Regions from separate parts of the Mesorhizobium sp. M1D.F.Ca.ET.043.01.1.1 genome, predicted to be linked through region 1. Evidence: predicted binding sites of a transcription regulator. Region 1 holds the regulator's gene; each other region holds the start of a gene.
The links. The regulator PhoB, encoded in region 1, activates phosphate uptake and scavenging genes when phosphate is short. The targets are predictions, from matches to a motif close to TGTCATNNANCTGTCAT.

Region 1 (3,272 bases):
GCGACGCTTTCCGCTGGAATTGAACGAGACAATCCAGGGCGGTTCGACGGCTCTGTCCGGAACTGAACCGATCTGGCGCGTCGCCGACGGCCTGCATTATCAAGAGGCCGCGCTGACCGGGAGGAGAAAATGTCGGTCGGAATCCGCCACGACGACCTGCGCCGGCGCAACCGCGCCATGGTGCTTTCGGCCGTGCGCCGGGCCGGCCAGCCGTCGCGAACGGAAATCGCCGCAACCACCGGACTCAGCCACTCGACCATTTCGGCGATCAGCGCGGACCTGATCCAGGAAGGCATCCTGGCCGAGAGCAGGCCGAGCGAGACCGCTTCGCTGAAGCGCGGCCGGCCGCAGGTCGGCCTCGCCCTCAATCCCGAGGTGGCGGCGGTGGTGACGGTGGTGCTGTCGCTGAATTTCCTCTCTGTCGCCGTCATCGACTATGCCGGCCAGGTCATCGCCGAGGAGCAGCGTCGCCTCGATACCCTTACCATGCCGCGCGAAGAGCTGATCGGCGAATGCATTGCGATCGTGCGGCGCCGGCTGGAGGATCCGGACCTCGATGTCGGCAGCGTCGCCCGCCTCGCCATGGGCATCCAGGGCATCACCGATTCCCATGCCCGTGCCATGCTGTGGTCGCCGATCACGCCGCTGACCGACATTCCCTTCGCCGACATCCTGGAAAAGGAATTCGGCATCCCGGCGACCATGGAGAACGACTGCAACATGATGGCGGTGGCGCTGCAATGGCGCGACCCCGACCGCTATCGCGACAATTTCATCGCCATCCTGCTCTCGCACGGCATCGGCATGGGGCTGGTGCTGAAGGGCGAGCTGTTCACCGGCACGCACTCCTCGGGCGGCGAGTTCGGCCACATGATCCACCGTCCGGGCGGCGCGCTCTGCCGCTGCGGACGGCGCGGCTGCGTCGAGGCCTATGCCGGCAACTACGCCATCTGGCGCAGCGCCATGAAGATGAGCGAGGATGCAGAGCCGGTCGATGTCGGCGATGCCGACATGCGCGCGCTCGCCGCCAAGGCGCGCGAGAAGGATGGTCCGGAGCGCGAGGCCTATCGCCGGGCGGGCGAGGCCCTGGGCTTCAGCCTCGGCAGCCTGTTCGCGCTGATCGACCCGGCGCCGGTCGCCATGGTCGGCGTCAGCGCCGCCGCCTTCGACCTGATCGAGCCGGCGCTGCGCGAGGCGATCGCCCAGACCGCCGGCGGCCAGCATTCGCAGTCGATCTCCTTCGATACCGAGCCGAACGAATTGCCGCTGATCCGCGAAGGCTGCGCCATGCGCGCGCTGACCTTCGTCGACCAGGAGATCTTCGCGCCGGGCGTTCAGGCAAGAACGGGCAAGCACGTCGCATAAGCCACAAGCTCAAGCGCCGGGATATGCCGAATCGAGAATGGTGGATTCCGAGAACCGGAACGGAGCGTACTTTAGGTACGTGAGTACCGGAAGCGCAGGAAGCCGCCATTCGCAGGCCGGCCTCACCTGAATATCAGCATATCCCTAATCCTCGCGGATCGCGTAACCCGCCCCGCGGATGGTGCGGATGACATCCGGCATGCGGCCGTTGTTGACCGCCTTGCGCAGGCGTCCTACATGCACGTCCACCGTGCGCTCGTCGATATAGATCGTCTCGCCCCAGACATTGTCGAGCAGCTGGCTGCGCGAGAACACCCGGCCGGGATGCCGCATCATGAATTCGAGAAGCCGGAACTCGGTCGGGCCGAGCCTGATCTCGCTCTTCTTGCGGTAGACGCGGTGCGATTCGCGGTCGAGCACGATGTCGCCGACCTTGAGCACGCTGGACAGCACCTCCGGTTTGGCGCGACGCAGCAGCGCCTTGACCCGGGCCATGAATTCCGGCGTCGAGAACGGCTTGACCAGGTAGTCGTCGGCGCCCGTCGAGAGGCCGCGCACGCGATCGCTTTCCTCGCCGCGCGCCGTCAGCATGATGATCGGCAGCCGTTCGGTCTCGGGCCGCATCCTGAGCCGCCGGCAAAGCTCGATGCCGGAAACCGCCGGCACCATCCAGTCGAGCACCAGAAGGTCAGGCACGTTCTCCTGCAGGCGGATCTCGGCCTCGTCGCCGCGGGTCACCACCTCGACCTGATAGCCTTCGGATTCGAGGTTGTAACGGAGCAGCACCCCCAGCGGCTCCTCATCCTCCACCACCATGATGCGTGGCGCGATCATATAGAGCTACCTTCGCTGTCAGGCCGCCGGCGCCGACATCGCCGTCTCGTCCTGTTTCGGACGGTTCGCGGGCAATTGCGTGCCGGTCAGCACATAATAGGCGTTCTCGGCGATATTGGTCACATGGTCGCCGATGCGCTCCAGATTCTTGGCGCAGAACAAAAGATGCGTGCAAGCCGTGATGTTGCGCGGGTCTTCCATCATGTAGGTCAGGAGCTCGCGGAAGACGGAGGTGTATTTGACGTCGATGCGCTCGTCGTCGTTGCGCAGCTTGGCGAGCGCCGTGGCGTCGCCCGCCGTATATTCCTCGATCACGCCCTGGACCTGGATCAGCACCAGCTGCGCCATCGAATCGATGGAGTGCGACAGGTCGCGCGGCGCGGCGCTGACGCCGACCGAGCCGACGCGCTTGGCGATGTTCTTGGCAAGGTCGCCGATGCGCTCGAGGTCGCCGGCCATGCGGATGGCGCCGACCACGCTGCGCAGGTCGTCGGCCATCGGCTGGCGTTTGGCGATCAGCGTGATGGCGCGGTCGTCGAGCTCGCGCTGCCGCGCGTCCATGATGGCATCGTCGGAGACCACGCGCTGCGCCATCGCGTTGTCGGAGTTGAGCAGAGCCTTGGTCGACGCGCCGACCATCGACCCGGCAAGATCGCCCATGTCACGGATAAGCTGGCTGATCTGCCTCAGATCCTCGTCGAAGGAAGCGACCGTATGGGCCATGATGATGTCCTCGTATGAACTCAGCCGAAGCGGCCGGTGATGTAGTCCTGGGTGCGCTTCTCGCGAGGCGAGGTGAAGATCTTCTCGGTCCGGTCGAACTCGACCAGCTCGCCGAGATACATGAACGCCGTCTGCCGCGACACACGCGCCGCCTGCTGCATGTTGTGGGTGACGATCACGATCGTGTAGTCGGCCTGCAGCTCGTCGATCAGCTCCTCGATCTTGGCCGTCGACAGCGGATCGAGCGCCGATGCCGGCTCGTCGAGCAGGATGACCTCCGGCTTCACCGCCACCGTGCGGGCGATGCAGAGCCGCTGCTGCTGGCCACCCGAAAGGCTCTGGCCGCTGGC
Region 2 (3,272 bases), 410 kb from region 1:
CGCCAGGCATCGGCCTGCTGCCTTGTCGCATCGGAATGGATCGTCGCTGAGGCTGTCATGATCGGAACATGCAAAAAGGGCGGCGCTTTGGAGTCGCCGCCCTTTTTCCTGATGCCGTCAGCCGCCGATCGCGGCTTTGCGGGCTTCGACGATGACGCTGTAGAAGTCCGGCTTCACCGGCACGTAGCCAGTGAAATCGCCGCCCTCGACGCCCTCGAAGCAGGCTTTGTCCTTGACCGGCAGGGCGGTGAAGAAATCGGTGAGCTTGGCGGTCATCTCAGCGCCGAGCGCGGTGCGCACGACCAGCGGACCGTTCGGGATCAGGCCCGAGCGCCACACTTCGACGAAGTCGTTCGGGTCGACGGCGCCCTTGGCGACTTCCTTGTGGAAGGTGCCGGAGGTGTAGCCGTTCTTGAAGTCGCCGATGCCGGAGGAATCGTCCACCGCCACGTCGACCTTGCCGTCGCGGACGGCAAGCACGTTGTTCTCATGGCCGCCGTTGAACTGCGTCGAGGCGAAGTAAGTCTCGTTGGAGGCGCCGGTGTCCTTCGGAATCTGGGTCAGCGGGATCAGGTAGCCCGAGGTCGAATCCGGGTCGGCATAGCCGAGCTTCTTGCCCTTGGCCGACTTGATGTCGGTGATGCCGGAGGTCTTCAGCGCCAGGCCGATCGAATAGTAGCCGGTCGAGCCGTCGGTCTGCTTGGTGGTGAGGATCGGGGTGACGGCCTTCGGGTCCTTGAGGTAGACGCTGGCGTAGCCGGACGCGCCGAGCTCGGCGAAGTCGAGCGTGCCACCGAGCAGGCCCTGGATGACGCCGTCATAGTCGGCGGCCGGGAACAGCGACACCTTCTCGAAGCCGAATTCGGCCTTCAGGTGGTCGGCAAGGCACTGGTAGTTGCGCAGGCGGTCGGTTTCGTTCTCGCCGCCGAGGATGCCGACGCGGAACTCCTTGACGTCTGCGGCGTGGGCAGCGCTTGCCGCCATGGCCAGTATCGATACGGCACTGAAAACCATTTTCCTGAACATTTTGACCTCTCTCCTGTTTTGCCGGCTTCGCGCCGGCAGCGTCCGAATTCTTGAATTCAGCCTTTGACGCGGGCGGGCGATCCGGGTTGCTCTTGTCGAAATCCACGATTTGCCCGGAACCGTTTCGGCTCCGGGGTGGACTCAGTAGCCAGGGAAGGCCGGTTCGAGCGGTCCGGCGGATGCGGTGATCTTCGGCTTGATGCTCACGCTGGTCGACGTGATGGCCTCGGAGATCTCGACGCCGTTGGCGTCGGCGCCATAGACCGTGCGCACGGCGTCGCGGTCGAGATCCTCGGGCGCGCCGTCGAACACGACCTTGCCGGCGGCCATGCCGATGATGCGGTTGCAATAGGCGCGGGCGGTGTCCAGCGTGTGCAGGTTGGTGACGACGGTGATGCCTTCGCGCAGATTGATGTCGCGCAGCGAGTCCATCACCACCTTGGCGTTGAGCGGGTCGAGCGAGGCGATCGGCTCGTCGGCCAGCAGCACCTTCGGCTGCTGCATCATGGCGCGCGCGATCGCCACGCGCTGCTGCTGGCCGCCGGACAGCGTGCCGGCCGGCTGCAGCGCGGTGCGGGCGATGTCGAGGCGCTCGAGCGCGGCCACCGCCTCGGCGCATTCGGTGCGCGAGAACATGCCGAGCAGATTGGAAATCGTGGAGCGATGATTGAGGCGGCCAAGCAGGACGTTGGTCAGCACGTCGAGGCGCGGCACAAGGTTGAACTGTTGGAAGATCATGGCGCAGTCGCGCTGCCAGCGGCGCAGCGGCGAGCCTTGCAGGCTGGAAACCTCGGCGCCGTCAAAAAAAATCGACCCCTGGCTGGGATCGATAAGACGGTTGATCATACGCAGCAACGTCGACTTACCGGCGCCGGAGCGGCCGATGATGCCGACCATCTGCCCCTGCGGGATCGAGATGTTGATGTCGCTGACAGCGGTGTTCTTGCCAAATCGTCGGGTTACGCCGCGGATTTCCAGCGTGGCCGATAGTGCTGACATGGCAGGGCTCCGGTACGTCGCGGTTTTGAAGGTCCGTTAACCTTCGCTAGCGCAGCCCGATGAAGCTGGGGTGTCGGATTGATGTCAGTTTTGTTACGTCCCACAGGCCATTCTTGTTTATGCATGTCGTCGTCCCAAAACCGCTGCGCAGTTTTGGGCGAAGTCCATGGGGTCAGCCGAGAACCAGCAATTCCTCGAAATGCTTCATATCCTTGAAGCTGCAGAAGGCCGGCGGGCGCAATTCGATCACCGGAGCCTCGCGGTCGAGGAACGACAGGCAATCGTCGAACAGGTCCTGCCAGGCGGACGCCCGCTCGTCGGCGAGGCGGCGGATCTGGTAGGCAAAAGTGATGTGGAAAACATAGGCGTCGTGATCAGGATGGCGATAGCCGAACGGCACCGACAGCGCATCGCGCCAGGCCTTGAGGACAAGCCGGTCCTCGTCCGTGGCGCCGGCTACCGTCAGGCCGTTCGGCGTGACGCCGATGGTCTTTATCCTGAAAGCGCCGTTGCCTTCGAACCCCTGGAGGCGCTCGAGATAGAGACGCGTCATGTCGTCGATGCTGGTGTCGAGCGGTATGTCGGCCGGCCAGTAGGGAAGGCGGCGGCGGTATTCGATGATGCCCTGGAAGAGCGTCATGTGCAGGCTGGAGATCGGCGTGAAGGCGAGGCGATCGGCGTCGGCCATGGCGCGCAGGCGCTCGCGCACTGCGATGACCGCGGCTTCTGAAGAAGAGCCGCGGACGAGGTGGCTGACCACTGTGTTGCCCTGTTCGAGGAGGAAGTTGCCCGATATGTCGTAGCGGGTGCCGAGATGCACCGGCGCCGCCGGGTTGCTGCCTTCGAAGAAGGCGGCGAGCAAAGGTCCGACTGTTGCGAGCATGGGCGATCTCCCTGCGGAGATGGCCTCGTGACCGACTCGTGTGTCAAGGATGTGAATGGTGAATGGTGAATGGTGAATGGTGAATGGTGAATGGTGAATGGTGAATGGTAATAAGAGGGCTCACTCCGTGCGGCCGACCATTCACCACATTCAGCCGCCGTGCTTCTCCAGGAAGGCCTCAGCCGAGAGTTCGCGAAAATCGTCGAGTGCTGCGCGCAGCCGGGCATGGTCCCAGTCCCACCAGGCGAGCGCCTGGTAGCGCTCGGCGGTGCGGCGGTCGAAGCGCTCGCGGATCGGTTTTGCCGGCACGCCGGCGACGATGGTGTAGGGCGCAACATCCTTGGATACTACTGCGCCCGCGCCG
Region 3 (3,272 bases), 1.6 Mb from region 1:
AGAGCCCGAGGCAGTAGACCGGCTCCAGTGTAACCGATCCGTCGCGCGTGGTCCCGTGGAAATCGATGCCGAGCAATTGCTTGACCTTGGAGGCGACAGCCTCCGAACCCATCGACTGGCAGGCCTCCGCCTGGCAGAGCTTCAGCACATGCCGGCCGGCCGGCTGGGCGCGGAAATCGTGATAGAAGGTGACGACACCGTGCACTTCGGCCCTGGAGAGGTTCAGCCCGTCGGCGATGACCGGAAGGGCTGCCTGCGGCACGTGGCCGAACTCCTCCTGGATGCCGTGGAGGATCGGCAACAGCGGACCTTCGAGGTCCTTCAACTCCTCGATGATCGCCGCCGTGCGCGACGCGATCTCGGTACTTGCAGGCTGCATCGGCATGCAGCGCCCTCCCTGGTCGTGGTGGCCCAATATATGTCACCCCATCATATAGAGCGGTTCCGGGGCAACGACATGCACAGGGCGCAATATCGCTAAGTCCTTACGAAATCAGAGGAAACCCCTGAAATCAATAAAGCCGTTCCGTTGTTTGATAGAAAATTTCTATCAATAACGACCGGTCCGCATTGTCTAGCCTAGCGATGGGCGCGGAAATCGTCTGCCAGCGCCATTGCCTCGTCCAGCAGCGCCTGCACCAGCGGCGTGTGCGGCTCGCGCGGCGCCGCTACCAGCCCGACTGTGTGGCTGGCATCCGGCTCGACGATCGGAATGGCCCGGATCGGCTCGGAAAAGCCGAATGTTTCCGCGAGGTTGAGCGGCATGATCGACGACCATTTGCCGGTCCGGATATGCGAGAACAGCACGATCATCGAGTTGGATTCCAGCGTCGGCCGCACCTGCACCCCGGCTTCCGCCAGATGCTGGTCGATGATGCGCCGGTTCTGCATGTCCGGCGTCAGCAGGCAGAGCGGCAACTGGCTGATCTCGGCCCATGTCACTTTGTCGCGGTCGGAATAGGGGTTACCGACCGCTGTGATCAGCTGGTAGCGCTCGTCATAGAGCGGCACGCTGGTCACCCGCCCCAGCGGCTCGTTGTCGAGATAGGTGATGCCGGCGTCGACGTCGAAATTGCCGAGCAGCGACAGCACCTCGATCGAGGTGCGCGACAGGATCGAGAAGGTGACGCCCGGATGCTTTTCGCGAAACGGCGTCGTCAGCCGCGCCACCATAGCAAGGGCGGTCGGGACGGCGGCGATGCGGATGCGGCCGGCAAGGCCGCGGCGCGCCGCCCGCATCTCCTCGCGCATGGTCCGGGTGTCGCCGACGATGCGGCGCGCCCAAACCAGCACCTGCTTGCCTTCCGGCGTCAGGCCCTGGAAGCGCGAGCCGCGCAGCACCAGCATGACGCCGAGCTGCTCTTCGAGCTGCTTGATGCCGGCCGACAGTGTCGGCTGGGTGACGCCGCACACTTCGGCCGCGCGGCCGAAATGCTCTTCCTTGGCCAAAGCGATGAAGAATTCCAGCTTGTCGATCATATCATCCGATCCACGGTTTGCCCAAGGTCGGGGAAATCGCTTTGCTCCGCAAGACGCATGCACGACAGGATCTCATCCACATTTTTGAGCCGGCTATCTGTTTTCCCGCGCCGCGCGTGGCGTTATGTGAGATAGGCGGAAGCAGGGAGGACGAGATGCTGGGTTGGTTTCGCAGACTGTTGCCGCGCGAGGATCGCTTTTTCGAGCTGTTCGAACGGCATTCGCGCACGGTGGTTGGCGGCGCCGAGGCGCTGGAGCAGCTTCTCCAGGGCAGGGACATCGACCGCTGGTGTCAGAAGATCGTCGATCTGGAAGACGAAGCGGATGGCATCACCGCGGAGGTCCTGCTTGCCGTCAGGCGCTCCTTCATCACGCCCTTCGACCGCGGCGACATCAAGGATCTGATCCAGTCGATGGATGATGCCATCGACACGATGCACAAGGCCGTCAAGACGGTGAAATTGTTCGAGATGAGGGAGTTTGATCCGCTGATGCGGGAAATGGGCGGCGTCATCGTCCAGGCCGCCCGGCTGGTCGCAGAGGCCATCCCGTTGCTCGGCAAGGTCGGCGCGAACGCCGCGCGGCTGAATGCCATCGCGGAAGAGGTCATGCGCGTCGAAGGCCGCGCCGACGATTTGCACGAGCAGGGTCTCAAGGATCTGTTCAAGCGGCACGGCCGCAGCGACCCCATGGCCTATCTGATCGGTTCGGAGATCTATGGCCAACTGGAAAAGGTGGTCGACCGTTTCGAGGACGTCGCCAACGAGATCAGCGGCATCGTCATCGAGAACGTGTAGCGATGGACGTCACGATCGCCTTTCCCTTGCTGGCCGGCCTCGTTGCGGTGGCGCTGTTCTTCGATTTCCTGAACGGCCTACACGATGCCGCCAACTCGATCGCGACCATCGTTTCCACCCGCGTGCTCAGGCCGCATTATGCGGTGTTTTGGGCCGCTTTCTTCAATTTCATCGCCTTCCTGTTCTTCGGCCTGCATGTCGCCGAGACGGTGGGGAAAGGCATCGTCGATGCCGAGATCGTGACACCGGCGGTGATCTTCGCCGCGCTTATCGGCGCCATCGTCTGGAACATCGTCACCTGGATCGCCGGCATTCCGTCGAGCAGCTCGCATGCGCTGATCGGCGGGCTGGTTGGCGCGGGCGTCGCCAAGGCGGGAACGGGCGCCATCGTCTGGTCCGGGCTGGGCAAGACGATCGCGGCCATCGTGCTTTCGCCGGCGACCGGATTCGTGCTGGCGCTTGTCCTCATCCTCGTCGTCTCGTGGCTGTTCGTGCGGCAGACCCCGTTCGCGGTCGACAACAGCTTTCGCATCCTTCAGTTCTTCTCGGCCTCGCTCTATTCGCTGGGGCACGGCGGCAATGACGCGCAGAAGACCATGGGCATCATTGCCGTGCTGCTCTATTCGCAAGGCATGCTCGGCCAGAGCTTCTACGTGCCGCTCTGGGTGGTCATCACCTGCCAGTCGGCGCTGGCGCTGGGCACGTTGTTCGGTGGTTGGCGCATCGTCCACACCATGGGCTCGAAGATCACCCGGCTGAACCCGATGCAGGGTTTCTGCGCCGAGAGCGGCGGTGCGATCACGCTTTTTGCCGCCACTTGGCTCGGCGTTCCGGTGTCGACCACACATACAATCACCGGCGCCATCATCGGTGTGGGCGCCGCCCGCCGTGTCTCGGCCGTGCGCTGGGGCATAGCCGGCAATATCGTCGTGGCATGGGTCATCACCCTGCCGGCAACCGCCGCCATTTCGGCGCTAACCTATTTTGTCACGCGCC

Region 2: phnC (phosphonate ABC transporter ATP-binding protein) is a predicted target of PhoB. The motif match lies at 2,107-2,123, and genes of this name have one in related genera.
Region 3: EJ067_RS13355 (DUF47 domain-containing protein) is a predicted target of PhoB. The motif match lies at 1,530-1,546, and genes of this name have one in related genera.

Annotation. Positions count from the first base shown of each region.
Region 1 is NZ_CP034444.1:4,388,095-4,391,366, reverse strand. Features, by position in the region: gene EJ067_RS21320 (ROK family transcriptional regulator) at 130-1,365, shown strand; gene phoB (phosphate regulon transcriptional regulator PhoB) at 1,510-2,199, opposite strand; gene phoU (phosphate signaling complex protein PhoU) at 2,218-2,925, opposite strand; gene pstB (phosphate ABC transporter ATP-binding protein PstB) at 2,943-3,272, opposite strand, start outside.
Region 2 is NZ_CP034444.1:4,799,850-4,803,121, forward strand. Features, by position in the region: gene phnE (phosphonate ABC transporter, permease protein PhnE) at 1-59, opposite strand, end outside; gene phnD (phosphonate ABC transporter substrate-binding protein) at 118-1,026, opposite strand; gene phnC (phosphonate ABC transporter ATP-binding protein) at 1,168-2,025, opposite strand; gene EJ067_RS23240 (DUF1868 domain-containing protein) at 2,198-2,908, opposite strand; gene EJ067_RS23245 (DapH/DapD/GlmU-related protein) at 3,059-3,272, opposite strand, start outside.
Region 3 is NZ_CP034444.1:2,743,843-2,747,114, reverse strand. Features, by position in the region: gene EJ067_RS13365 (formate dehydrogenase subunit gamma) at 1-385, opposite strand, end outside; gene EJ067_RS13360 (LysR family transcriptional regulator) at 580-1,479, opposite strand; gene EJ067_RS13355 (DUF47 domain-containing protein) at 1,635-2,276, shown strand; gene EJ067_RS13350 (inorganic phosphate transporter) at 2,279-3,272, shown strand, end outside.